Regions from separate parts of the Paenibacillus sp. FSL R5-0407 genome, predicted to be linked through region 1. Evidence: riboswitches for the same ligand, from Rfam matches in the RefSeq annotation. Region 1 holds a riboswitch; the other holds the start of a gene.
What was found. Region 1 has a riboswitch for FMN ahead of NYE70_RS21040 (DMT family transporter). Riboswitches for the same ligand answer to the same signal wherever they lie in the genome.

Region 1 (10,837 bases):
AAAAATAAGCGTCAAGATAACGAATGTAAGCTCCGTTTTCCGTAATGCTGTCGCCTAAAAAAACAATTCGTTTTCTTTCCGGGACCTTCAATTGGTCATCGGGTGTATGCATCATAAAGTCAACGCCTCCAAAATTATTAAATCAGTTGAATTTCATTTTACTTCACTTCGTTTTCCGCGACTATCAAATATGGAATCTGGCACGGAACTTGCCCGGCGGCTCCCCGGTCCAGCGTTTGAATTGGCGGCTGAAATGCGCGATATCCTTGTATCCTAGCCGCGCGGAGACGGCCTCCACCGAGAGCGCCGATTCCATCAGCAGCAGCTTGGCCTTTTTGAGCTTCAACGCGGATAAATATTGGCGCGGGGACATGCCGTACACCCGATGAAACATCCGGTTGCAGGAGGAAGCGCTGTACCCCAAGCCTTCGGTCACGGCCGCCACGGTTTCCCGCGAGAGGTCGGAAGGTTCTTCCCCATCGGCATCGGCAAGCCACTCCGATTCCGGCGCTTCCACGCTTTTCTCCAGTCCCGCCGCTATCTCGGCAGCGATCCGCGCCATCCTGCCGTTAGGAGTTTCCACCCGATTCTGTTCGACAAGCGTTTCGCCAAGGCCCGCAAACAATTCAAATACGGCGGACAGCGCTCGCATTCTATTGGAGAGCTTCACCGTGCCTTCGCCGGAGGTAAGCTGTATTAATTTATCCAGGCTGGGCCGAATCGTTTTGACCAGCGGACTGTTTTCCTCGAAGTGAAATCTTCCTCCCTGACAGAGCATTTCGCGAAGCACGCGATCATCCACATTAAAATGCAGACAATAATAGGTCATCCTCTCGGAACTCGCCGCACGGCTCTCATGCACATCCTCCGGCCGCAGAAGCATAAGATCGCCAGGTTCCTGTACGAAACGCTGGCCGTTTACGATCATTTCCTGTCTGCCCGCCAGAAGTAAATTTACTTCAAACAGCGGATGGGTATGACGCGGATAAGACCAATCCTGTGTCACGGTGCGCAAATGAGCCGCAAAAATCCGAAAGGTGGAATCCATGTCCGGCAGCATAAATTCAGCAATGTGATGTTCCTCCGAAATATTCATAATCCCGCCCCTCCTGTATCCGATAAATTAATTAATCTGAACGATTTGGATAAATTGATAAACGCTTTGGACATAGGACTTCATAATTACCCTTGATATAATCAAGTTATCATAACGCTTACATTTAGAACAGGAGGTAATCAAGATGGGTAAAAATAAATTTTTCAACGCCCACCACTCCCCGGTTGGAGCCTTTGCCAGCTTTACGCTGGGTTATCCGGGCAAGAGCGGAGGGTTTGATCTGGAGCTTGGCAGCCCGCCAAACCAGAATATATATATCGGGCTTCAGGAGGAGGGGCAGCAGCGGTATCGGGCCCTGCCTTTTTATGGGGAAGGCCAGGACGAACGTGACCGTTATACCTCGGAACACGACGATGCCGATGATAACGGCAGCAATCAAGACGACGCTTTGATCCTCCCTTTTCCCCGCGAGTCCATTTCACGCCGGTTCGGCGCGGCCACGGACGAATGGCAGGCCGGTGATTTGACCTTCCGGTTGTACTCGCCTTTCGGCAGCGTTCCCGATCCGGCTTCCGCGGACGATAAAGAATTGGCTTTCGCGCTGATGCCCGCCATACTGGCGGAAATCACGGTCGACAACACTCGCGGAACGTCTGACCGCAAAGCCTTCTTCGGTTTCCAGGGCAACGACCCTTATTCCTCCGTCAGACGACTGGAAGATACGACCGGGGGAGACATTGTCGGCGTCGGTCAAGGCCGGCATACCGCGATTGCGACCAACGACAGACGGGTGAAGAGCGCCGGATTTTTCACGATGGAAGCCATTCTCGAGCCTAAAACGGAGGAGAACCTGCGGTTCGGACTGGGACCCGTGGGCGCCCTGCTGATGGATACGCCGGCAGGCGAAAAAGCCACCTACCGCTTTGCGCTTTGCTTCTATAGAGCCGGTTACGTGACAACAGGACTGGATGCTTCCTATTACTACACCCGTTATTTCGCCAACATCGAAGAAGTGGCAGCCTATGCGTTAGAGCATTTTGAGGAAAAAGTGGAGTCGGCCCGCAGAAGCGATAAACTAATCACCGGAGCATCCCATCTGAATGAGGATCAGCGCTTCATGCTGACCCATGCCATCCGGAGCTACTACGGATCGACGGAGCTCCTGGACCATCAGGGCAAGGCGCTGTGGATCGTCAATGAGGGCGAATACCGGATGATGAACACGTTCGATTTGACGGTGGATCAGCTGTTTTATGAACTGAAAATGAATCCGTGGACGGTTAAAAACGAGCTCGATCTCTTCGTGAACCGTTACAGCTATGAGGACACCGTCTCCCTTCCGGGCGACGACGCCGTTTATCCCGGCGGCATCAGCTTTACACATGATATGGGTGTAGCGAATTCTTTTTCGCGTCCAGGCTACTCGTCCTATGAATTGCATGCGATTAAGGATTGCTTCTCCCATATGACTCATGAGCAGCTGGTCAACTGGGTGCTGTGCGCCTCCGTCTATGTGGAACAAACCGGGGATAAAGAATGGTTGGACCGCAATTTGGGTATTTTCGAGCAATGTCTGGACAGCATGGTCAACCGGGACCATCCGGACCCGGCGCAGCGCAGCGGTATTATGGGGCTGGACAGTTCCCGGACGATGGGCGGCGCGGAAATTACGACCTACGACAGCCTGGACGTCTCGCTCGGCCAAGCCCGTAACAACATTTATTTGGCGGGCAAAAGCTGGGCGGCTTATGTTGCGATGGAGAAGCTATTTCTGGAAACCGGACGTCTGGATCACGCCAAGCTTGCCGGCGAACAAGCCGAGCGCTGCGCCGGCACGATCTCCGCGCATCTGCTGCCGGGCGGCTACATTCCTGCGGTGATTGGGGAAAATAACGACTCCCGGATTATCCCGGCGATCGAAGGCCTTGTATTTCCACTATATACGGGATGCAAAGAAGCACTTGACGCAAACGGGCGGTTCGGGACTTATATCGCCGCACTGAAACAGCATTTTCAGACTGTGCTGGTTCCCGGCAGCTGTCTATTCGAAGACGGCGGTTGGAAGCTGTCCTCGACCAGCAACAATTCCTGGCTCAGCAAAATCTATTTGTGCCAGTTCATCGCCCGCCACATTCTGGGACTCCCTTGGGATGAGCAAGGGGCAGCCGCCGATGCCGCACATGCCGCATGGCTGACATCCGATTCGAACGCTTATTGGAGCTGGAGCGACCAGATGCTCGCCGGAGTTATCTGCGGCAGCCGGTATTATCCCCGCGGCGTAACCGCCATTCTATGGCTGGATGAACAACCGGGTCATTAACGGACAATCAACTATAGAAATGGATATGAAATAGCTATTAAAAAAGGGACCGGATCCCCAGTCATCACAATGACTGGACCGGTCCCTGATTATGGTTTATCGTCTTGCCCACTCTTCCGTACCCTTCTGGTTTTCTTCAGCTTCAAGCCGGGTGCGAGCCACGCGGTTTCTTCCTGCCTGTTTGGCCTTGTATAACGCCTTGTCACTTGATTGATACAGCCTTTCCAACGGCACCTCCGGCCCTGGCACTACGGTAATGATTCCTACGCTGATGGAGTATTCGAAAGACCGCCCCCCGCAAGAGGCCCGTTCCACCGAAAGCTTCAACGATTCCGCCACCTCATCGGATTTCAGCTCATCCGCTCCCGGCAGCAGAATGGCGAACTCGTCGCCACCGTATCTCCCGAATAAATCGGCTTCCTTTAGTTGGCCTCGCATTTTATCCGAAAAATCCCTTAACACTTCGTCGCCTATATCATGGCCGTATGTATCATTGATCGTTTTGAAATCGTCAAGATCCAGCAGGATGAAGGATACGGGCATTTGTTTTTTCTCATATAGGGATAAATTCCGCTTCGCTTCCAAAATAAACGTTCTACGGTTCAACGCTCCCGTTAAATCATCGTAACTGGCCAACTTAAGCAATTCCCTGTCGGATCTTTCTTTGGACAGCAGAACAAACCCCGCATTTCCCAGGGTCATAATGAGATACAAGGACAGAAACGACAAGCTTTGATAAAAGTTCGGTTCAAACATCGTCACCGCTTCGACAGAAAACCAGGACATGCCGGTTCGGACAAGCAGTCCGACGGTCATGAGAAGATATATATATCCGATGAGAATGCTTAGGGACGATCGCTCCGGCGAAGTGATCATTCGGTAAACGGGCGGGTAGAGGAACGCCGCTGACGCCACCGAAACGATCGAAATCCGCAGACCTTCCGTATTGTAAAACAGAACTACGAAATTATAGCTCAGAATGGATATCAAAGTAAGGATTAAATAATACCGTCCGGACCTTTTGCCGAATCCGCCCGTTACTTTCAATAGCGCCATCGTCTCTAAAGCTGTACCGAGCAGAAAAATTGAATTGGCCAGTGAAATAAAAAACATTTGAGAGCCGAGTATCGGAATAGCGAGAATTCCCCATGTGGCCGCTTGGAACCATTTCGCCGCATAAAAGGTGTTCACCGCCGTATCTCTCGGCTGCCTGTGCCTATATGCGGTTATAAGCACTACCGTAAATAAATGACCAAGCGCAAGCAAAATGAACACGGTTTTCATGTCTAAATTTAAAGGCATAATGTTCAGATCATCCATTTCTTATCCAAGTCGGAAGTTTATGCAAATAAAACGGAAATAATACCCAAACCTTTCGCTATAATACGGGAAAAGTCCTTCTTTTTAATAACCAGTATAAATAAAAAACAAGACTCCCGACAATTTTCCTGTCGAAAGCCTTGCTTATCCTTATATGATGACCATTATGCCGGTGAAGAATTATTTTGTCTGGAAATGGCGAACAATGCCGCCCAGATGAGAATGAATCCAACCGCTTGGGCCAGTGTGATGATTTGTTGAAAAGCGATCCAGTTGAGAAGCACGCCCACCATCGGAAAGCTGAGTTCGGCCAGCGTAGCTACGGATGCTTTCGTCGTCGTTAATCCTTTATAGTAAACCAATAGGCTGAGCAATCCCGGTAAAAGCGCCTGCCCGAGCAGATTCAAGGAAAAGGCCGTAATTCCGGATGCGCTCCCCGGCAAATGCCAGGCTGCTCCTTCATTCCAAGTCACAACAAGCAAGAGCGGCAGAGCCAATATGAAGCGAAGCGACGTAACCGTTTCGTATTTCATCTGTCCGACCATCAAGCGCCCCATAACCGTCGATCCGCCCCATAGCGCCGCCGCGCCCATCGATAACAAGCTTCCGACCTGGATAAAATCGTTCCAGTGTCCAAACGGGATGGAGAAGCCGAAGGTCAGCAAGTAGGTGCCGCCCAGCGCCAAAATGAATAACAGCGAGAAATGACGCGGCAGGGATTCCTTAAGCAGAAATCTGGCCATGATGATGGCGAACAGAGGCTGGAGTTTCTGAAGCAGCAGAACCGCATTCACATTTCCGTTCGCCAGCCCCATCGTGAACAGGATTGTGGCGATCGCGGAACCGCCCCATGATATAAAGAGCAGCGCCCCAACTTGCTTCCAGCCGACGCCGAGAAGTTCGCGGCGGTTTTTCCATAAGATCGGAGCTACCACCAGCGCAATCAATATGTGCTCCAGCAGGACCAGTTGGGCCGAAGTAATCGATTTGAGCAAAATAAGACGGAACAACGGGTCAACGCCCCAAAGAGCGGCCCCCAATACGACCAGCCAGAACCCGCTTTTTGCAGAAGTCCCTTGCGCCTTAGCGAGCGGCTTGACTTGTACCCTTACACTTGATGCATTTTCCATATTCCCGACTCCTTCTCGAATATGGGGTCTACGCAGAAAGCCCCCGCCAATTGACATAGGTCAACATAAACGGGGGCTGATCAAATAAGCTTGCGGAATGCATATTCTATGCCGCATGCTTATTAATGATCTTCTCCCATCCGGACTTTACCGTCGGCCTTGGAATTTCACCAAGTCAGTCGCCGTTCCAAAAGGAATAGCGAGTCGCGGGCTAAAGCTATCATTCAAAATAGCCATCACCGCCGGTCAGGAATTTCACCTTACCCCGAAGATCCATATTCATTGTATTTTTATTTTTTAAATTTCAAAGGTTGCCTTCATAATACTGCAGCATATCCTCATTCTCTGTAACAATCATCACATTGAAAATATATATGACTTATTTTATGAAAATAACCCTTATTTGCAACCATTATAGCATTATAATTTATTTTTGTAACCCACTATTTTTTTGAAAGTGAGCTGGTTTATTCAAATGCCGGAATGGCGATTTCACTGTATTGTGATTCCAGGAACTGTTTCACCTCAGGACCGGACAAGCGCTCCGCCAATTTCTTGATCGGCTCGGAATCTTTATTGTCCGCACGGGCTACCATCGTAATCGCAAATTCCGATTCCGTCGTTTCGACCAGCAATGCATCCTTTTTAGGCGTCAGGCCGATCGGACTCGCATAGGCCGGAGTCATCAGCACCAAATCGGCGTCATCAAGCATCCGGGCCAGCATCAACAGATCCACTTCTTCGAATTTATATTTTTTCGGATTTTCAGTAATATCGGCAACGGTAGCGTTGATTCCGACGCCTTCTTTTAACTTGATGATGCCGGCCTTCTCCAACATGACGAGCGAGCGCCCGGCGTTGGTAGCATCATTCGCTATGACGATCGTAGCTCCTTCAGGCAGTTCCTCCATCTTCTTATAGCGTTTCGAGTATGCACCGTAGACCGCATGATAGACAGGCTGTACCGCTACAAGCTCGCTGTTCGTGCTTTCATTATATTGATTCATATAAGGCACATGTTGAAAAAAGTTCGCGTCCACTTCCTTGTTTGCAAGCGCGTCGTTCGGCTGAACATTGTCGGAAAGCACCACCAGCTCCAAATTGATGCCATCCTCTTTCAGGAGCGGTTTCACCAATTCCAGAATATCCGTCATCGGCGGGATCAGCGTAGCTACCTTCAACGTTACCTCCTTGCCGTCCCCGTTTTGAGCCGTAGAGGCGTCGCCGTTTTGCTCTGCGTTCCCCGCACCCTTAGTATTTCCGTTACCGCAACCAGCTACGGCTACCATTACCAGAACTAACAGTCCTAACATCCACTTTTTGTTCATTTTCAGCATCTCCAACATCCTTCCAATGGTTTAGTTATCTTTTGTCTTTTACCATTTATCTTTTATCCAGCCATCTCGAAATCAGGCTGCCGGTAAACTGGATCAATTGAACCAGAACGATCATCAGCACGATGACCGCCGCCATCAGTTCTGTCTCAAATCGCTGATACCCGTACCTGATGGCAAAATCGCCGACTCCTCCTCCGCCCACAACGCCCATCACCGTCGAGTATGAAATAAAGCTGATAGTCGATGTTGTGAGTCCCAGCACCAGGCCGGAACGGGCTTCGACGTAGAGAAATTTATAAACGATCTTCAGCTTCGAGGCTCCCATCGATTGAGCGGCTTCCACTACCCCGCGAGGGACCTCAAACAGCGACTGCTCCACCTGCCTCGCATAAATTGCAATCGACACGATTGCCAAGGGCACGGAGGCTGCAATCGTCCCGATCGCTGTTCCCACCAGGAATCTGGTGAAGGGAATCATAAAAACGACAAGCAGCAGAAACGGAAACGACCGAACGATGTTCACGAACCCATTGAGAATCATGGACCAGGTCGCGTTTTCGCGGAGCTGGCCTTTGGCGGTAAGATACAGCATGGTTCCCAACGGAAGTCCCAGCAATATGGCCGCCATGACCGAGATTCCGACCATAAGAAACGTTTCACCGACCGCCTCGGCAATCTGGATTCGAAAGTCCATGAACTTCTCAAGCATCAAGGAAAAGTCAAACATCAGACACCCCTGCCTTCCCAAGCAACAACTCCCGGTAGGACGGCTTATGGCGTGGGACATTCCTTGCGGTACGCTCCTCCAGCGCGAAGCCGTCCGTTAGCCGCCCTTGCTCCACTACCGACACCTCATGGCAGATCTCTTTCACGACATCCATTTCGTGGGTGACGATAACAACGGTTACCCCCAGCGTTTCATTGATGTGTCTCAGAACATTCAGAATTTCTCCTGTCGTGACGGAATCCAGGGAAGAGGTCGGTTCATCGCAAAGCAGCACGGCAGGACGATGGGCGAGCGCCCTGGCAATCGCAACACGCTGCTTCTGTCCGCCGCTGAGCCGGGCCGGGTACTGCTTCGCCTTGTCCCGCAAACCAACAAATTGCAGACATTCCTCTACCCGTTCTTTCCGTTGCCGCTTGCTCATCCCGGCAAGTTCCAGCGGGACGGCAACATTTCCGCTTACTGTCCGGTTATGGAGCAAGTGAAACTGCTGGAATACCATGCCCATGGATCGTCTAGCCACCCTTAACTGACTTTCCGGAAGCCGGGTCAGGTCCTGTCCGCCGACAATTACTTTTCCGCTGTCGGGAGGCTCGAGCACATTCATCATGCGCAGCAGCGTCGATTTGCCCGCACCGCTGGGGCCGATAATTCCGTGAATACTTCCTTCACGGATCGTAAGGGAAACCGATTCGACGGCTTTAAAGACCCCCTCGCCGGAACTGTAGCTTTTACTGACTTCATGAAGCGAAATCATGCAATACACCTCACCACATTTTCCAGAGATAATTGTATTATTAATTTTTAAAACTGTTATAACGAATAATTCCTTTTGATTATAGTTCATTATAGTTTCTGTGTCACTAATAGTGAGCTATATTTTCATATACAAAATAAACTTTGAAACATTTATTATCCGTAATGCGTTTAAAGAATACTTAAGAAACCAACACCCAAGGAGGAGAATTTCAACATGACCAACTTGAAAAAAAGCAAGCTCATTGCGGCCTTGATTCTCTCCGCCGCGCTTACCCTCAGTGCATGCGGGGATAAATCGGAAACAAAAAACAACGACACAAATACGGTTCAAGAAAACACCCCATCCGCTCCAAACGACAATTCCGGCAAAGCAGGAAATAACGGTGCTGCCGGGGAGGAATCGGAAGCGGCGCAGGATCAATTGGTCGCCGAATTTGACGCCTTGCTCCAACAAGAAGGCAACAAGCTTCCGGAAGCTTTCGAGTTTATTGAAAAGCATGTGGACAGCTTAACCCCTGAGCGGGTTTCCCATCTGTTGTTGTCGGTGGAAGATGCCCAGATTGCGGCGCTGGGAGGCCTCGCGGACCGTTTTTACGAAGGGGATACTCAGGAGAAGATTGGAAAAATATTCGAGATCGGCGATTCTTTAGACGAATTGATCGGCAAGGCAACTGACGAAAAACTGAAGGCCCTGTTTACGGAGACCAAGAACAGCGGCTACCAGCTTGATCCGACCGAAGGCATGTTCAATCCGGATCCCGATTACAGAGTAGCCGCGGCGTACGCCGACAAAGCCACCGGAGATGTAAAGGATTATTTGCAGTTAAAGGCGAAGGAATCCGGAGAGCGTTCGCTTCGGGACGCCGCGCTTGTCATCGGTTGGGATGAACTCCTGACCCGGGCACTTGCCGCCGAAAACTTCACCAAACAATACCCGGACTCCAAGCGAATTAAAGAAGTGAAGGCCATGCTTACCAATTACACGACGACCGTATTTTACGGTGCGAACAATACCCCGCTATTCGATTACGACAACAAACAAATGGAACCTGACGCTCAAAAAGCTTACGAATCAGCGCTTAAAGAGGCAGCTTCCGGATCCAGCCCGCTGTTGGACGATCTGAAGGCCTTCATGGATGAAGCGGCAAAGAACAAATACAAACTCACGGAATCACTGGAGCATTTTCGCAGTGAACTCGTTCCGCTCAATTACGAGTAATTCAGGCCATTTGACCGAGTGAGGCTTGAACAGATTTTTTCGGCTAACGGACACCACAGCCCTTAAAACGCCGAAATCACGGCGTTTCAAATTCTAACGGACATGAGGGACCTTAAGGGCTGGTAGAACGCCTATTTTCGGGCCAATGGAGTGAGTTAAGGGCCTCTGTGTCCGTTAGTTTTGCAAAGCAGCTATTATCGATCCAATAACGGCTCTGGTGTCCGTTAGATTGAGATTAGCGCTGGGAGTGCAAGGTGCAGCCGAAAGGCATGGAAAGTAAGTGTCAATCCCTAATGGCGGTTGGTTCCTCCGCGTGGCCTCGGCTAACGGACACCACGGCCCTTAAAACGCCGAAATCAAGGCATTTCAATTTCTAACGGACATGACGGCCCTTAAATGCTGGTTGAACGCCTAGTTTCGGGCCAATGGAGTGAGTTAAGGGCCTCTGTGTCCGTTAGATTTGCAAAGCAGCCGTTTTCGATCCAATAGCGGCCCTGGTGTCCGTTAGAATTGGGATTGAGAGATGTTAGTTGGCTCCGCAAACTTAGCAGATACTTAACAAAAAGACCGCCGGAGCAGTTAGCTCCGGCGGTCTTTCTACATTTTTGGCGACGGCGGATGGATTTCCCGCCCTGTCACGGATTCATATACTGTCCCCGCACCAGCAGGCGCGACAGTACGACTGCTGCTTCCGCACGGCTCGTGATGCTTTGCGGTGCGAACCGTTCCTCCGATTGCCCCTGCATAATTCCTGCATCAAGCAAGGTCTGCACGTCTTCGCGCGCCCAATCGTGAATTCGGGCAGCGTCCTGGAAGCTGCCAGGACGGGCGGCTGGTGGCAAATCGCCATTCGCATCAAGCAGCTTCAAGGCCCGCGCCGCCATGACTGCCATCTCTTCACGGCTAATTGCGGCGTTTGGATGGAAGGTTCCGTCGGCATATCCCTGAATCAGGCCGGCTTCGGCGGCTGC
Region 2 (10,837 bases), on a different contig from region 1:
TTACGGCACCCCGCTGTATATCATGGATGAAGCGCTCATCCGGCAAAGATGCCGTGAATATATGGAAGCGTTCCGTGCTTCGGGATTGTCGTTTCAGGTGGCCTATGCCAGCAAAGCATTTTGCGTGATGGCGATGTGCCGTCTGGTCGAGGAAGAAGGACTGTCCCTCGATGTCGTTTCAGAGGGAGAATTGTACACCGCCCTCGAGGCTGGCTTCCCTGCAGAGCGAATCCATTTTCACGGGAACAACAAGACTCCTGAAGAGCTTGAAATGGCGATTCAGGCCAATATTGGTTGTTTTGTCGTTGATAATTTTACTGAAATTCATATGCTGCAGGCGTTGGCCGCAGACAAAGGACTCTCGGTTAATATTCTCCTGCGCGTAACCCCTGGTGTGGAAGCTCATACGCATGAGTATATTTCTACGGGCCAGACGGATTCGAAATTCGGTTTCGATATCGGTAACGGATCTGCATTTGAAGCGGTAGAGCTGGCTTCACGCAGTTCGAATCTTCGTCTGCTCGGTTTGCATTCCCACATCGGTTCGCAAATTTTCGAGGTGGAAGGCTTCCAACTGGCGGTAGAACGTGTGGCCGAGTTCTCCATTCAAGTTAAGGAAAAACTGGATGTCTTATTCAAAGTGATCAACCTAGGCGGAGGATTCGGAATCCGCTATACGGAAGAAGACACGCCGCTTCAGGTTTCGGATTATGTAAAAGCGATTACCGATGCCGTAAAATCGTCATTTGCAAGCGCATATCCGCAGCTCCCTGAAATTTGGGTGGAACCGGGCCGGAGCATTGTCGGAGATGCCGGTACGACGTTGTATACCGTAGGAACGAGCAAGGATATTCCGGGTGTTCGTAAATACGTGTCCGTCGATGGCGGAATGACGGATAATCCGCGTCCTGCATTGTACGACTCCAAGTATGAAGCTATGTTGGCGAACCGCAGCTTGGATGCTGCCGAAGAAACGGTATCCATTGCAGGCAAATGCTGCGAAAGCGGGGATATGCTGATTTGGGATTTGGAGCTGCCTAAAGTGAATTCGGGCGATTTGCTCGCCGTTGCATGCACGGGCGCGTACAACTATGCTATGGCCAGCAACTACAACCGGATCCGTCGTCCGGCGGTCGTATTCGTTCAAAATGGGCAAAGCGATCTTGTCGTAAAGCGTGAAAGCTTACAGGATATTACTTCCTGCGACGTGATCCCCGAGCGGATTGCAAAGCAGCCGTCGTTCAAGTAAACGGAACTGAACTGTGAAATACAGGTGTAACAGCATCATACGACTGGCCGGGAGGCCGGATTGGATGATGCTGTTGCATTTTTTTTGCGCCATATTTTGCTACGGACGTCATTTCATAGTACACTTGAAGAGGTTTGTCTGAAGTTAATACAATGATAATTCGAAGAAGGAAGTGACCCATATGAAAAAAGGGAAAATTGTTTTGGAAAAAGGCGGAGAGGTTGAAATTCAATTTCTGCCCGAAGAAGCGCCAGGAACGGTAGCCAACTTCGAAAAGCTGGCGAATTCCGGATATTATAACGGCTTGACTTTCCACCGCGTTATTCCGGGCTTTGTTGCTCAAGGCGGATGCCCGGTCGGTAACGGCACGGGTGGCCCTGGCTACACCATCAAATGTGAAACGTCGACTAACACGACAAAGCACGAGCGCGGCGTATTGTCCATGGCTCATGCAGGCAAAGACACCGGCGGCAGCCAGTTCTTTATCGTCTACGAGCCGCAGCCGCATTTGAATGGCGTCCATACGGTATTCGGCAAAGTAACTTCCGGCATGGAGCTTGTCGATCAGGTTCGCCCTGGCGACAAAATGAAAGAAGTTACGGTTTGGGACGAAGCGTAATTGAAATAGAATAGAATCAACAACAATAACCCCTCTGAAGGATTACTCCTCAGAGGGGTTTCGTATTTGCACAATTTCGGCATATTTTAACTGTTAGTGGTCTGCCGCTTCGTCCTTAACCTCTTCGCGGAACCCGCGAATGCTGTCGAGGCGCCGGGCGTTCTTTTCCTCTATTTGGTGTTTTTCTTCGCCGGAAATTTCGTCGGCATGCTCACTTAAATAATCCTGGCCTTCCCGGAAATTTTTAATCGTATTTTGAATGCTGGACTGTAGTTTTTCAACATTATCAGAGCGATCATCAGGTTTTGCCACGAATGAATTCCTCCTAATGTAGATGAAATTTTTATTGAATTAACGGGTGTCGGAGTTATTTTCGCTCAGAGGCGGAGTTTTTATTCCCGGACGGGGGCGGGAGCAATGTCCTTGATTTTTTTAGGGGTTAGTGATAACATTCGGGTTGCAACAAATAATTAACTGAATAGCATTCCTTCGGGGCAGGGTGAAATTCCCTACCGACGGTGATGGCTGGCTTCGATGACCGTGGCATCCTTTGACTGGATGTGATTTGAATCGGAGCAAGCACGAGTCCGTGACCCGTATGCGAGCTTAACCAGCAGCATATGGCTGAGCCGGTGTGATTCCGGGACCGACAGTATAGTCTGGATGGGAGAAGGAGACGCGGAACGCATGGGGTTTAATGAATTTTTAGACACGCCATGTGTTCAAATATAGGAAGCAGTTCTTAAAGTAATTGTTTTCACAATGTCATATTTGCGTTGGGAAAATATTGCTTTATGAGGACGGCAGACGTTTGATTTGTCATGCATCAGCTTTGACATCTTCTATTTGCGTTTGCTTGCTTTATTCGCGTACATACATTTCTCTCAATTTACCCTGCCGGAATGCTCCGGCGGGTTTTTTTACATTTTCGCAAGGAAGGAGGACATTCAATTGAACAATATCAACGACGAGTATTATATGGGACTGGCGATTCAAATGGCGGAACGATCCCAAGGCCAGACGGGCATCAATCCGGTCGTCGGGGCGGTTGTGGTAAAGGAAGGCGCGGTCGTTGGCTTGGGTACGCATCTCAGGCGCGGTACGCCGCATGCAGAAGTACACGCTCTTAATATGGCCGGCGAAATGGCCGAAGGCAGCACGGTTTATGTAACTCTTGAGCCATGCAGTCACCATGGGTTGACACCGCCTTGTTCCGAACGCTTGATTCGGGAAAAAGTGGCACGGGTCGTCGTTGCCAGTGAAGATCCCAATCCGCAAGTGGCGGGACGGGGAATACGGAGCTTGCGGGAAAATGGGATCCAGGTGGATGTCGGCGTTCTCCGCGAAGAAGCAATTAGGTTCAACAAGGCATTTATCAAATTTATTACAACAGGGCTTCCTTACGTCACGATCAAAACCGCAAGCACGCTGGACGGCAAAATAGCTTCGAGAACCGGAGACAGCAAGTGGATTTCGAACGAAGCAGCAAGGGAGATGGTCCATACGATGCGGCACCGGCATCAGGCCATCATGGTCGGGGTCGGAACTATCATAGCTGATGATCCGCAGTTGACAACCCGGCTTCCGGTGCCGGGGCTGTCACCGGTTCGTATTATCGTCGACTCGCAGCTGCGGATCCCGGAAAGCGCCAGAGTGCTTAACGACGGCGCAGCTCCGACAGTCCTTCTAACGACGGATAAAGCTGACCCGGACAAGGTGCTTGCTTTGCGTGAGCGGGGGATTAAGGTCATTCCGTGCGGCGAGGGACCGAAGGTTGATTTGAAATTGGCTATGGCAAAGCTTGGCGAGCAGGAGATTTCATCCATTCTCGTAGAGGGCGGGGGGAGATTGAACGGCTCTTTGATTCAAGAGCAATTGGCCGATCAAGTTGTCATGTTTTTTGCCCCTAAGCTGATAGGAGGGCTCGAGTCTCCCGGGAATTTTATGTTTGACGGTTACAGCCTGATGAAAGACGCAGTTCATTTAACCGATTTGGAAGTGGAGCAAATGGGGGATAATGTGTGCATCAAAGGAACACCTGTCTGGTCAGGCGCTACTAAGGAAGGACTCAAAATTTAGGAGTAAGGAGGGGAGCTTATGTTCACCGGACTAGTAGAGGAGATCGGGACAATAAAATCGGTTAGCCGCAAAGGAGAAGCGATGGTCCTTGGCATCTCGGCCAGCGTGGTAACGGAAGGCTTGAAGCTGGGAGACAGCATCTCCGTCAACGGAGTTTGCCTGACGGCCACCTCCTTTGACTCTTCTTCTTTTGCTGTCGATGTGATGCCGCAAACTTACCGCCACACGAACCTCAAGGATTTGAAGCCGGGTAGCCGGATCAATCTGGAACGGGCCATGGCGGCAGGCGGAAGATTCGGCGGCCATCTTGTTCAGGGGCATGTGGACGGAATAGGGACGATTATCCGGGTCCGCAAAGATCAAAATGCGGTCGTATATGAGATTGAACCGGCAGAATCGTCCATGTTCAAATATATAATTCCCCAAGGATCGATTACGGTTGACGGAATAAGTCTTACTGTAGTGCAGACTTCGGGCGGGCGGTTCTCGGTATCCATAATTCCTCATACTCTCGCCGAAACGGGGCTTGCATTCAAACGTCCCGGCGATACGGTAAATATGGAATGCGACGTCCTGGGCAAATATGTGGAGCACTTGCTCAAATTCGGAAGGGCCCAAAACGGAACTGCTCAGGACGACGAATCGGAAGATAGTAGAGGCGGCATCAATCTTGCGTTCCTCTCGGAGCATGGATTTGCGTGAAGAAAGTTGAGAGTGGAGGGGATTTAGATGAGTGATAGTGATATCCAGTTGGACCGCGTTGAGGAAGCGATTTATGAATTGATGCGCGGAAAAGTGATTATAGTCGTCGACGATGAAGATCGTGAAAATGAAGGGGATTTCGTTGCGTTAGCCGAGAAAGCTACGCCCGAAGTCATCAATTTTATGATTACTCAGGGGCGCGGGCTGGTCTGTCTGCCGATTACGCAAGAGCGTGCCGATGAGCTTGAATTACAACCGATGGTAGCGCAAAACACCGATTATCATGGGACAGCCTTTACGGTTTCCATTGACCATAAAGACACTACGACGGGGATTTCCGCGTATGAACGTTCCCTGACAGTACGCGGGATTATGGACCCCGAGGCCAAACCGGCCCATTTCCGCCGTCCGGGTCACATGTTTCCGCTGATCGCCAAGAAGGGCGGCGTTCTGCGGCGGGCCGGCCATACGGAAGCCGCGGTGGATCTGGCGCGGATGTGCGGAGCATATCCCGCAGGAGTCATCTGCGAGGTGATCAAGGAGGACGGAACCATGGCTCGGCTCCCCGACCTTATGGAGATCGCCAAAACCTTTGATCTCAAGCTGATCAGTGTCAAAGACCTGATTCATTACCGTAATGAAAAGGAAAAGCTGGTCAACCGGGAAGTCGAGGTTCGTATGCCAACGGATTATGGGGAATTCCGGGCAATTGCCTACACAAACGACGTCGATACGAAAGAGCATGTCGCCCTGGTAAAAGGGGAAATCGGCGGAGACGAACCGGTGCTGGTGCGGGTGCATTCGGAATGCCTGACGGGAGACGTATTCCATTCGCATCGCTGTGACTGCGGGCCGCAGTTCGAAGCGGCGCTGAAACAGATCGAACAGGAAGGCAGAGGGGTATTGCTCTATATGAGGCAAGAGGGACGCGGTATCGGTCTTATTAACAAACTGAAGGCCTACAAACTCCAGGAGCAAGGCCTGGATACCGTGGACGCCAACCTCAAGCTTGGTTTTCCGGCCGACCTGCGCGATTACGGCATCGGTGCCCAGATATTAAAGGATCTTGGCGTTCGCCAAATCCGTCTGCTTACCAACAACCCGCGCAAGATCAAAGGGCTGGAGGGTTATGGCCTGGAAGTGGTGGAGCGCGTACCGATTCAAATGGAGGAAAATGAAGATAATTCCGGTTACCTTCATACTAAGCAATCGAAGTTGGGGCATTTGTTGAAATTCGATGACCTGGAGCAAAACGAGTCTTCTGAAATATAAAATAATAATTTCCTAATAGTGGAAGGATGGTATTCAAAATGATGAATGTATATGAAGGAAATCTAGTATCAAACGGCTTGAAATACGCGATTGTAGTTGGACGGTTCAACGAATTTATTACCAGCAAGCTGCTGGGCGGAGCGCTGGATGCGCTGAAGCGCCATGGCGTTAAGGACGAAGAGGTCAGCGTAGCTTGGGTGCCAGGTGCATTCGAAATTCCGTTTGCGGCACAGAAGCTGGCGGAAAGCGGAAAGTATGATGCAGTGATCACGCTGGGCACCGTCATTCGCGGTTCAACTTCGCATTATGACTATGTATGCAACGAAGCGGCTAAAGGCGTTGCCGCGGTCGGACTAAAAACGGGAGTTCCTACTATCTTCGGCGTCGTGACTACCGAAAACATTGAACAGGCGATCGAACGTGCCGGCACCAAGGCCGGGAACAAGGGATGGGATGCCGCAATGGCAGCCATTGAAATGGCGAACTTGACGAATCAGCTAAAATAGTGCTTATTTAATGTAGTACCCTTCTTTTTCGGGGTACTGCATTTTTCTTTTATAAGCTATTTTGCATGTCATGGGTGGGGGAAGTTCATTGACGACAGTATTATACAAGCTGGAATCATTCGAAGGACCGCTGGACCTTCTATTGCATTTGATCGATAAAGCGGAGATAGATATTCACCAAATTTCGATCAGTGAAATTACGGACCAGTACCTCGAATATTTACACAATATGCAGGAGCTGGAACTGGAAGTGACCAGTGAATTTCTTGTCATGGCGGCGACGTTGCTGTCGATCAAGAGCAAGCAGCTGCTGCCCAAGCCGCCAGTGATCGAATTTGACGATGATTTCGATTATTTGATGGAGGACGAAGAGGATCCCCGGGATGAACTCATCCGCCAACTGATCGAATACCGCAAATATAAAGGGATTGCCGAGCATCTTCACGAGCGCGAGTGGGAACGCAGTTTGATATTTTCCAAGGAGCCGGAGGATCTGACACCGTATTTACCCGAAATCGAAGAGAATCCCGTCAAAGGCCTGCATGCCGCGGACCTGATTGCGGTTTTCCAGAAGGCGATCCGGAAAGCGGTCAAGCGCAACACGGTAGCTCGTATTCACCGGGATGAAATTTCGGTCAAGGACCGGATCCGGGAAGTCGTTTCCGCGCTGGAAAGTGTAGGAAAGGGAGGCAGGCTCCTGTTCTCCAAGCTGCTGCATCAGGAAATGTACCGGCATGAAATTGTAGTTACTTTTCTGGCGATTTTAGAACTGATGAAAATGAAACAAATCGTATGTTATCAAAACAAGTTGTTCGATGATATTGTCATGGAGTGGAGAGGGGTAGTAAAGGCAGATGAATTATCAGGAATTGAAATCGATTATTGAGGGGTTGCTATTCTTAGCAGGTGAGGAAGGAATCAGTTTGAAGCAGCTTGCGGAGGTGACTGAGCAAAGGCAGGATTTAGTCGCGGATGCGCTTCAAGATATGAAGAATTCCTTCGAGCGGGCAGGTCGGGGCTTGCAAATCGTCCAGATCGCCGGTAATTATCAGCTCGCTACGTTGCCGCAGCACGCGCCTTATTTCGAGAAGCTTGCCTATTCACCCTCACGTTCCTCTCTGTCCCAGGCGGCATTGGAGACGCTCTCCATTATCGCATACCGTCAGCCGATTACCCGAATTGAGGTGGAGGAAATTCGGGGCGTAAAGTCGGAACGAGCCATCCACACCCTGGTAAACAAAGATCTTATTGAAGAGGTCGGCCGGGCGGAGGCGATCGGACGTCCTATTTTATACGGAACGACCAAAGCTTTCCTCGATTATTTCGGTCTGGCCAGTTTGAAGGATCTGCCGGATCTGGCCGATTTCGAAAGTGCTGAGCAATTAGAGGAAGAGACTCAGCTGTTATTTCAGAAGCTTGAGGAGCAGCAGCTCACTTTTGACGATGTCGACAAGACGGGGCAGGAAGCTAATCCGGAACAGGAACAGCAGCAAGAGGAACAAGAACAAGAGAGTTGATGGGGAATGATCGTGTACCCGTATCAGCGCAAATGAATAGTCTGCTCAAGCCGCCCTTACGGGCGGCTTTTTTGTGTTGCATACTACGCCAAAATGCCAAACTTGGAATTTTTTAATGATAACCGTGCCATACTATTCGGAGCTTGTTATCTGATTATGGCTTGGAGGGCACTCCCGTGTGGATTTGGCTCGGAAGCATCCTGGTCCTGTTGCTGCTGGTCCTGACGCTGATTTTGTTATCCAAAATAACGTTTCATATCAAGCTCAAGAAGGAAAACAAGGATGAGACGATTATGATTGATGTAACGCTATTGTTCGGGCTGCTTACATATCATTATCGGATTCCGGCCCTTGGGCTGAATAAGCTGCAGGACGGCTTATGGGTCGAGAACAATAGTAGCGATAATTTCTTCAAGACGCATACTTCGGCCGGGGAGCAGGAAATCGATAAGGAAAAAGTAAACCTCTGGGCGGAGCAATTTCGCGATATGATCCGGGCAACCAGAGGATTGAAAAAGTGGCTGAATACGACACTTCGCCGGGTCACCTTGGTCAGCATGGAATGGTCTACAAATGTGGCGCTTACCGATGCAGCCCATACGGCAACCCTTACCGGCGCGTTATGGGCTTTGAAAACTACGCTGATCGGATGGCTTTCCTACCATATTTCCTTGCGGCAACGTCCGAAGTTGTTTGTCGTTCCCGTATTCGGCGGTTCCCCGTTATTTTCCACCGAGCTCAACTGTACGGCTGAAATACGTCTCGGGAATGCTGTTTATGCTGGAATGGTTCTGGTGGTCCGCGTATTGAAAGTTAAGGGCGGAGTGAAGAAGTGGAGAAGCCTCCTTTCGAAGGGCAATCAATCAGGAGAGTAAGTCCCGTTACGATTTAGGAATAAAAAGGGATGGTGCATACTCCTCCTTCAAAGTGCCCACAATACGAAAAAGCGATGGTAAGTACTTATCTATATCGCACTGAGGAGGAATTTTTATGGTTGAGCATCCGATACAAGGGCTAATGAAAACCGCGATGGAAAACATCAAGGATATGGTTGACGTGAATACGATTGTCGGGGAGCCGGTCGAAACGCCGGACGGCAGCGTCATTCTTCCGATCAGCCGGGTCGGTTTCGGCTTTGCAGCCGGGGGCAGTGATTTCAACATTGACGAGAAACCCGAAAAGAGCGGGACGACCTCTGAAGGAGGCAAAGCCCGGCCGTTTGGCGGCGGCAGCGGCGGCGGCGTGTCGATCAATCCGATCGCATTTCTCGTGGTCGGTAAACAGGGGGTTCACATCGTTCCGCTTGATAATCAAACCCACTTGATGGAGAAGGTGATCGATGCGGTTCCCATGCTGATCGATAAAATCCAGACCATGTTTCCGAATGGCTCGGTCCAAACCGTGACAAGTTCGGTAACCACAGGCAAGCCGGATGTTGCAAGTGCCGCGGAAGCGGCTATCCATCCTTTTGCCTAAAGAGCCGTTCCCTTCCGGAACCCCGGAGGGGACTTTTTTTGAAGAAAATGATTGGAATAAATTAATAAATTGCGGCTTTACTACGGTTACCTGGCTTGGACATACTCCAGGAGCCTGCTGCATATAGTAATTACTAGTTCGCGCAAGCGAGAGTCGGAGGAAGATGACGATGAGAATTTCATCCAAGATAAAATTAGCCGGATTGCTGACGCTCGGCCTGCTGCTGGCCATTCCGCCGGCCGCCGGGGCTAAGGAGAAGGCACCTGCTGCACCGTCCACCCATGCGCAAGCGGCTGCACTGATTGATGTCACTTCCGGAAGAATTTTGTACAGCTCCCACGGAGATGACGAGCTTCCGATTGCAAGTTTGACCAAAATCATGACCGCCATAGTCGCTATCGAACACGGACAAACCAAGGAGAATGTGAAAGTCAGCCGAAATGCCTTCGGCAAGGAAGGCTCCTCCATTTATCTGCGTCTCGGCGAAGAAATGAGCCTTGAGAATATGCTGTACGGTTTAATGCTTCGATCCGGTAATGACGCAGCGACAGCGATCGCCGAGCATGTCGGGGGCTCCGAAGAAGGTTTCGTTCATCTCATGAATGAAAAAGTAAAGATGCTCGGACTTGAGCATACACAGTTTCAGAATCCGCATGGCCTGGATGCGAAAGGGCATTATTCGTCTGCCAATGATTTGGCCAAGCTGACAGCCTATGCGCTTCATAATCCGCTGTTCAAAGAGATCGTGCGCACTCCTTCCAGAAAAGCGCCAAACCCGAATGATCCGTGGGATTACCGCTGGGACAACAAAAACAAAATGCTGCGGTTCTATGAAGGCGCAGACGGCGTTAAAACGGGCTATACCAAAATTGCCAGACGCTGCCTAGTCAGCTCGGCAACGAGGAACGGACAGCAAGTTGTGGCCGTTACGATCAACGACGGCGACGATTGGAGTGATCATCGTAAGCTGCTGGATTATGCGTTTGCCCATTACCCGCTCAAATCGTTGGTGGAAGAAGGGCAAGCCGTTAAAGACGGATTAAGAGCAGGCACAAGCTTCCGTTATCCGCTCTCCGAGGAGGAGAAGGATGAAGTGGAGCTTAGGCTGATATTAAAGAGCGGAAAGTCGGATTCATTCGGTTACCGTGGAAAGATTGCGATTTCTATCGGGAATAGCGAAGTCGGATCGGTCCCCGTATATGAAGTGGCGCAGGGGACATCGAGTCCGTCCGCAAAGGCGGGATTCGGGAATCCGGTTGCCATGCCGACCGGGACAGGGGCCAAGGTTGTTCCGGGCGGATGGTCGGATTCGTTTGAAATGGTCCTGAAAACAATGCTGCTTGCAGGATAATCTTCAGTGGCACAGACAGTCTGAAGAGCAACGCCAAGCAATTGTGGAGAGGGGGGAGAATAATGA

Region 2: it holds a riboswitch for FMN, as region 1 does, so the genes downstream of both, ribD (bifunctional diaminohydroxyphosphoribosylaminopyrimidine deaminase/5-amino-6-(5-phosphoribosylamino)uracil reductase RibD) here and NYE70_RS21040 (DMT family transporter) in region 1, are expected to answer to the same signal.

The regions. Positions count from the first base shown of each region.
Region 1 is NZ_JBBPAX010000002.1:381,764-392,600, forward strand. It holds gene NYE70_RS21020 (SGNH/GDSL hydrolase family protein) at 1-115, opposite strand, end outside; gene NYE70_RS21025 (AraC family transcriptional regulator) at 185-1,096, opposite strand; gene NYE70_RS21030 (glycoside hydrolase family 52 protein) at 1,242-3,377, shown strand; gene NYE70_RS21035 (GGDEF domain-containing protein) at 3,474-4,661, opposite strand; gene NYE70_RS21040 (DMT family transporter) at 4,862-5,827, opposite strand; FMN riboswitch at 5,952-6,104, opposite strand; gene NYE70_RS21045 (MetQ/NlpA family ABC transporter substrate-binding protein) at 6,295-7,155, opposite strand; gene NYE70_RS21050 (methionine ABC transporter permease) at 7,211-7,873, opposite strand; gene NYE70_RS21055 (methionine ABC transporter ATP-binding protein) at 7,884-8,645, opposite strand; gene NYE70_RS21060 (hypothetical protein) at 8,862-9,866, shown strand; gene NYE70_RS21065 (S-layer homology domain-containing protein) at 10,502-10,837, opposite strand, start outside.
Region 2 is NZ_JBBPAX010000001.1:1,497,657-1,508,493, reverse strand. It holds gene lysA (diaminopimelate decarboxylase) at 1-1,249, shown strand, start outside; gene NYE70_RS07370 (peptidylprolyl isomerase) at 1,431-1,868, shown strand; gene tlp (small acid-soluble spore protein Tlp) at 1,962-2,180, opposite strand; FMN riboswitch at 2,350-2,547, shown strand; gene ribD (bifunctional diaminohydroxyphosphoribosylaminopyrimidine deaminase/5-amino-6-(5-phosphoribosylamino)uracil reductase RibD) at 2,820-3,947, shown strand; gene NYE70_RS07355 (riboflavin synthase) at 3,966-4,649, shown strand; gene NYE70_RS07350 (bifunctional 3,4-dihydroxy-2-butanone-4-phosphate synthase/GTP cyclohydrolase II) at 4,677-5,921, shown strand; gene ribH (6,7-dimethyl-8-ribityllumazine synthase) at 5,960-6,427, shown strand; gene NYE70_RS07340 (segregation and condensation protein A) at 6,498-7,313, shown strand; gene scpB (SMC-Scp complex subunit ScpB) at 7,282-7,944, shown strand; gene NYE70_RS07330 (DUF2953 domain-containing protein) at 8,121-8,819, shown strand; gene ytfJ (GerW family sporulation protein) at 8,935-9,420, shown strand; gene NYE70_RS07320 (D-alanyl-D-alanine carboxypeptidase family protein) at 9,584-10,771, shown strand; gene NYE70_RS07315 (nucleoside recognition domain-containing protein) at 10,834-10,837, shown strand, end outside.